DNA from 2 places in the Microbacterium sp. JC 701 genome. Region 1 is predicted to be linked to the other one. Evidence: predicted binding sites of a transcription regulator. Region 1 holds the regulator's gene; the other holds the start of a gene.
The links. Region 1 encodes LexA, which represses DNA repair genes until DNA is damaged. Its sites were predicted from a motif close to TCGAACANNTGTTCGA; they were not measured.
Positions count from the first base shown of each region.

Region 2: a site for LexA is predicted at 2,113-2,128, ahead of LPW41_RS02975 (Rv2578c family radical SAM protein). Genes of this name have one in related genera too.

Region 1 covers NZ_JAJNCV010000001.1:1,452,586-1,455,991, reverse strand. The annotation lists gene LPW41_RS06860 (histidinol-phosphate transaminase) at 1-958, opposite strand, end outside; gene LPW41_RS06855 (LysM peptidoglycan-binding domain-containing protein) at 1,017-1,367, opposite strand; gene lexA (transcriptional repressor LexA) at 1,624-2,313, shown strand; gene LPW41_RS06845 (prolyl oligopeptidase family serine peptidase) at 2,462-3,406, shown strand, end outside.
Region 2 covers NZ_JAJNCV010000001.1:615,344-618,749, reverse strand. The annotation lists gene LPW41_RS02990 (pirin family protein) at 1-44, shown strand, start outside; gene LPW41_RS02985 (M15 family metallopeptidase) at 47-1,240, opposite strand; gene LPW41_RS02980 (hypothetical protein) at 1,313-2,005, opposite strand; gene LPW41_RS02975 (Rv2578c family radical SAM protein) at 2,137-3,243, shown strand; gene LPW41_RS02970 (DEAD/DEAH box helicase) at 3,316-3,406, opposite strand, start outside.

The DNA.
Region 1 (3,406 bases):
TGGCCGCAGGGTCGTCGACCCCGCCGAACAGCACGAAGTTCGTCCACGACTCGTGGGCGGTGTAGCCGAGGGCGGCCACGGTCGCCGAGATCCGGTCGCGCTGGGCGACGATCGCGTCGACCATCGACAGCATCGTGTCGGCGTGCGCGAGGGCGGCGGTCGCCGCCGCCTGCGTGAGCGCACTGAGGTGGTAGGGCAGCCGTACGAGGCGCAGGGCGTCGACGAGCGCGGGATCGGCGGCGAGGTAGCCCACGCGCGCTCCGGCGAAGGCGAAGGCCTTGCTCATCGTGCGCGAGACGACCAGGCGCGGGCGACCGGGCAGCAGCGAGACCGCGGAGGGCTCGTCGCGGGGGGCGAACTCCTCGTACGCCTCGTCGACGATGACGATGCCGTCGGTGGCGTCGTAGACGGCCTGAACGACGTCGAGGCGAAGAGGCGTTCCGGTGGGGTTGTTCGGGGCGCACAGGAACACGATGTCGGGGCGGCGCTCGCGCACCCGCGCGGCGGCCGATTCCGCGGTGAGCGAGAAGTCGTGCTCGCGCTCGCCCGCGATCCAGGAGGCGCCGGTGGCCCGCGTCAGGATCGGGTACATCGAGTAGGTCGGGGCGAAGCCCATCGCGGTGCGGCCGGGGCCGCCGAACGCCTGGAGGATGTGCTGCAGGACCTCGTTCGAGCCGTTGGCCGCCCAGATCTGCTCGGGAGACAGCCCGTGACCCAGGTAGCCGGCGAAGGCCTCCCGCAGACCGGTGAACTCTCGGTCGGGGTAGCGGTTGACGTCGCGCAGGGCCCGGGCGACGGCGTCGAGAATGTCGTCGGCGACCTCTTGAGGAACCGGGTGGGTGTTCTCGTTGACGTTCAGCGCGACGGGAAGGGCCGCCTGCGGGGCACCGTACGGGGTCATACCCCGGAGATCGTCGCGGAGAGGCAGGTCGTCAAGGCGCACAGTCACCTCACCCATGGTAGGCGGCGACGACGGCCGTGGATCACGACCACAGCTCGCGGCGAGAGCTCGCGAGTCAGCCGACGGGGGCGTAGGCGGCCGGGATGGCGATGCGCTGTCCTGCCGTGACGTTTCCGCCCGAGAGGGCGTTGAGGCGCGTGATCTCGGCGACGACGTCGCGCGGGTCGGCTGCCGGCGCCAGGTCTTCGGCGATCGACCACAGCGTGTCGCCGCTCATGACGGTCATTTCGGCGAACGAACCGGCGGGGGCGCCGGCCTCGCCGGACGCGAGGGCGGACCCGCCACCGACGACCGCGATGCCGAGCGCGATGGCGAGGGGAAGGGCGACGAGGAAGGCGACGACGCGGCGCCCGCGGGCGGTGATGCGCAGGCGGGTGGTCGGTGCGGTGAGGGCGATGCTGCTCATGATGTGCTCCTTGGTGGAGAGATTCGCACCCCGCCCTCGGCCGGGAGGACGGTGGTGCGAATCTGTATTCCGAATCTATCTTCGATACTTTCGATGTGTCAACACCCCGTGTCTCGGAGACCGATCGAACGCGACACGCGCGAGGCTCCGTGTCATTCGGGTCGTCCACCGGATACGGTTTCGACACGGAGACCTCACCACCAACCTCCGACATTCGAATTTCCGCCGTGATTTCCGCGGCGCGAGGGGAGCACAGATGACCGACGCGACGACCGCCGCCGGCCGCGAGCGGCCGCAGACCCGGCGACGCAAGAGCCTCAGCGACAAGCAGCTCGCGATCCTCGAGGTCATCCAGCGCTCGATCGCCCGGCACGGCTATCCGCCGAGCATGCGCGAGATCGGCGACGCCGTCGGACTCAAGTCGCTGTCGAGCGTCACCCACCAGCTGAACCAGCTCGAACTCAGCGGCTACCTGCGACGCGACCCCGGCAAGACGCGCGCGATGGAGGTGCTGATCGACCTCCCCGGTGCCGCGGCCGAGAACCCCGCCGACACCGCGCCCGCGCTCGGCGACGCTGCCCTCGTGCCCCTCGTCGGCCGGATCGCCGCCGGTGTGCCGATCACCGCCGATCAGCAGGTCGAGGAGATCTTCCCCCTCCCCCGTCAGCTCGTCGGCAAGGGCGAGCTGTTCATGCTGAAGGTCTCGGGCGACTCCATGATCGACGCGGCCATCTGCGACGGCGACTGGGTCGTCGTCCGGTCGCAGGCGAACGCCGAGAACGGCGAGATCGTCGCCGCGATGCTCGACGGAGAGGCCACGGTGAAGACCTTCCGCCGCCGCGACGGCCACATGTGGCTCCTCCCCCGCAACAGCGCGTTCGAGCCGATCCTGGGCGACGATGCCGTCGTCCTCGGTCGCGTGGTCGCGGTTCTCCGCGCCGTCTGAACAGGGCACCGGGGGTCGGACGCCCGCCCGCACAGCGGCATCCGGCCCTCGACGTCGTCACACGTTGCCCGGCGCGCCGGATCCGGAGATCCGCCCCGCCGTCGTGACGGCATCCGCGGATGTCGGAGGCCCTGCCTAGGGTGGAGGCATGGCTGACACCCTCCCCTACGGTTCCTGGCCCTCCCCGATCACGCCGGAGTCCGTCGCGCAGGCGTCACCGCGCGTCGACGGGGCTCGGCTCGTGGGCGACGAGGTGTGGTGGGGCGAATCCGTGCCGCACGAGGCCGGCCGCGTCGCCGTCAAGCGTCGCCGGGTCGACGGCGCGGTCGAGACGGTGCTCCCCGCGCCCGCCAACGCCCGCTCCGCCGTGCACGAGTACGGCGGAGGCGCCTGGACCGCGTCCGACGACGGCGAGCTCTATTACGTCGAGAAGACCGATCAGCGCGTGTACGCCCTCCGTCCGGGCGACGCCGCCCGGCCCCTCACCCCCGCCGACGAGGCGGTGCGCCACGGCGGCCTGCGGTGGGAGCACGGCGTGCTCCTCGCCGTGCGAGAGACCCACGGCTCGTCCCGCGTTCCGCAGCGCGCGATCGTGCGCATCCCGCTCGACGGGTCGAGCGACGTCCTCGCCGAGGGCAGCGACTTCCTCGCCCAGCCGGCGCTCTCGCCGAGCGGCCGCCACCTCGCGTGGGTGGCGTGGAACCACCCCGACATGCCCTGGGACGCCACCTCGATCGAGGTCAAGAACCTCGCGACCGGGGAGGTGCGGCAGATTGCCGGTGGCCCGCGCCGCGCACCGCTCCAACCCGTGTGGATCGCCGACGACGAACTGCTCTACGCCGACGATCCCGACGGTCGCTGGAACCTCTTCCGCCGTCCGCTCGAGGGTGACGCGCAAGCCCTGGCCCCCGCCGACGCCGATACGGGCGGCGGGCTCTGGGTCCTCGGTACCCGATGGTTCGGCGTAGCCTCCGACGGTCGCGTCGTCGCGGTGCGCACCGACGGCGCAGACGAGATCGTCGAGATCGCGCCCAGCGGCGTGCGCCCGGTCGACGTCCCGGTCGTGGCGGGGGCGGCGATCGACGACGTCCGC
Region 2 (3,406 bases), 840 kb from region 1:
CCCTGCCAGGCGTGCGTCTCACACCGCGGAGGCGGCGGGGCTGAACTCAGTACGTCGGCGCCGCCGGGAGTCCGAAGAACTCCTCCAGGGTGGTGAAGCCGCCCTCGTGGTAGGCGCGAGCGAGTTCAGGACCGATGTAGCGCAGGTGCCACGCTTCGGGCTCGTATCCGCTGACCGCTTCGCGACCCTCCGCGTACCGCGTGACGAAGCCGAACTCCCACGAATGCTCGCGCACCCACGCGCCCTGAGCCGACGCGGCGACGTCGTCGAGAGTGCGGCACGAACCGTTGCAGGGCACGATGTCGACGGCCAGACCCGACTGATGCTCGCTGTAGCCGGGTCGGGCGCTCTCGCGATCGGCACCCTCCACCCCGCTGACGCGCACGCGGCCGGCGTACGTGGACTTCTGGGTCGTGTACGAGCGGAACGCGCTCAGGTAGCCGATCTCGCCGGCTCCCGCGTCGGAGGCGGCCTTCACCATCGCGGTGAGCGCGTTCGCCGCCGGCGTGCGCAGTGCGGAGTCTTCGAGGGCGCGGACGTTCGCGGGCATGATGAGGTCGCCCGGGTAGTAGTCGACGGGCTCAAGCGGCCGCTGCTTGTTGACGACGACCCATTCGCGGTTCGGGTCGGAGAGCGATACGCAGGGCGCGATCCCGGATGCCACGGCCTCACGGAAGGCGCTGCCTCCGCCGGCCGCGGCGATGGCGGCGGCGTCGTCGCCCGCAGAGAGCGCCGTCGTGACGGCCGGGTCGTCGCACGGCGTGGCCGTTGCCGCCACCGCTGACACCGCGGGCACGGGGAGCCCCTCGGAGGGGACAGCGGGGGGACCGGCGATCGCCGCCGTCACGGTAGCGTCGTTGGCGCTCGTCGAAGCCGTGGCATCCGCCCCCGCCCCCATCGCCAAACCGGCGGCCACGGTCGCGGTGGCGACGACCACCGCGAGCGCTCCGGCGACGACCGCGAGCCGGCGACGGCGGGCCGTCGGCAGAGCGGAGAACCACTCGGTCGCGGCACGGAGTCGGCCGCCTTCGGACGAGGAGGGCGAGGCCTCGACCGGCGCGAACGAACGACGGCGAAGCGGTGCCGCGTTCGATCCGGCCTCGCGGAGAGTGCGGCGCGTCGGTGACGCAGAGGTCTCGGGCGCGGCCGGGGCGACAGGCACGGAGAGCGCCGCCGTCGCGAGTCGCTCGGCTTCCGCGCGCGCGGCGCGGCGGGGAGAGAGCTCGGAATCGGGGGACATGACTGGTCCCATTGTCTCCCGGGACCGCGGACCGGTCGACCCCGCCTCACCTGGTGGACGCCCCCGCGGCCCTCACAGCGCGTCGCTGAAGGCGACTTCGCCCGCCGCGACGAACACGAGGACGATGCTGAGCGTGCCGGCGACGAGCAGCAGGGCGGGATGCGCGAGCCCGACCACCACGCGCCGGGTGCGCGGCGACTCGGCGAAGAACTGCTCGGGGATGCGGTGCCGTGTCGGCACCGGCGCCCACCCGCGCAAGCGCGCGATGTACCCGACGCAGCGGAAGATGAGCACGGCCCACAGCACCGCGACGATGAAGGGCACGACGGCGCCGAAGATCTCGAGAGCTTCCTCCCACGCCGCTTCGGTGTTCGAGCGGGAATCCTCGGTCAGCTGCACCGCGACGGCCGCACCGAGCACGACGGATCCGATCCACAGGATGAGCGCCCCGAGCAGGGCGAAGAAGCGCGCGAAGAAGTGACCGAGGATCGACGGTTCGGACTCCAGGTGCGCACGGGGCGTCTGCGACAGCACGAGCAGCGTCGCGCCCAGCGAGGGCAGCGCGGCGCTCAACGACACGGCCACCCGCAGGGGCTCCGGGCCGTCCGCGAGGTCGACGACGACGATCAGCACGGCCATCGCCGCGAGCCAGATCCATCCTGCGGCCGCGGGGTGACGTTCGACCCACGACGGATGCAGGGGCTCGAGGCGGCGCCCGGCCGCCGTCAGCAGCGCGTGGCCTCGCACGTGTCGCACGGTCTCCATGCGCCCCTCGTTCCCATCGCGGCAGACGAACCAGCGACGCCTGTCACATTATCGCGAGGGCATTCGAGCATGGGAGCGATTATCGGATGCCGGGGCTTGCCCTCGTGTCGAACATGTGTTCGAATGTGAGTATGCGGTGGCAAGGTCAACAACTCGGCGTCGACGACTCGGGAGCCCTCCCGGGCATGGAGCGCATGGACGGCCTCGTGCGCTCGGTCACGACGCCGGAGTTCGCGGGCATGACCTTCCACGAGGTGCTGTGCAAAAGCGCATTGAATCGCGTTCCCGGGGTTTCGGCGATGCCATTCGATTGGACGGTGAATCCCTATCGCGGATGCACTCATGCGTGTTCATATTGCTTTGCTAGGAAAACGCATGAATACCTCGACCTCGATTACGGGGCCGATTTCGATTCGCAGATCGTGGTCAAGGTCAACGTCGCCGACGTGCTGCGCACAGAGCTGCGGCGCGGGTCGTGGGCCCGCGAGCCCGTCATGCTCGGGACGAACACCGATCCCTACCAACGCGCCGAGGGGCGCTACCGCCTCATGCCCGACATCGTCGGCGCCCTGACCGACAACGGCACGCCGTTCTCGATCCTCACGAAGGGCACGTTGCTCCGACGCGACCTGCCCCTGCTCACCGAGGCGGCGCAACAGGTGAAGGTGTCGCTGGCGATGTCGATCGCGGTGTTCGACGACACGCTGCAGCACTCGATCGAGCCGGGCACCCCCAGCGCCGAGGCGCGCCTCGACACGGTGCGCGCGGCGACCGAGGCGGGGTTCCGCGTGACGGTGTTCCTCATGCCGATCATCCCGCACCTCACCGACTCGATCGCCGCGCTCGATCACGCCCTGGCGCGCATCCGCGCCGCGGGTGCGGCGCGCGTCGTCTACGGGGCGCTGCACCTGCGCCCCGGGGCGAAGCAGTGGTTCTTCGAGTGGCTCGAACGCGAGCACCCGCACCTCGTGTCGTCGTACCGGGGGCTGTACCCCGGTGTGTCGACCTCCGCCCCGAAGGCCTACCGCACCTGGCTCGGCAAACGCATGCGACCGCTCCTGCGCATGCACCGCCTCGACGGGTGGGACGAAGACGACCACCCGCGCGGTCGACCGCAGCCCGGCCTCGCGGCACGCACGCCGACGCCGGCGAGCAGCCTCGGACCCATCAGGTCGACCGGGGTCCCGGCATCCGCCCGCCCCCGTGTCGCGCCGGCGAGCGAGCCCACGCTGTTCTGAGGTTGCGACGTGACCGGCGAACGACGAAGGCCCCCGTCCGCGCGATGCGGACGAGGGCCTCCCTGACGACGATTACGCGTCGACGTTCGAGAGCTGACGGCCCGAGAGCTCCTCGAGCACGTCGTCGCCGAGCGCGGTTTCTTCGAAAGGAGCCTCGATCTCG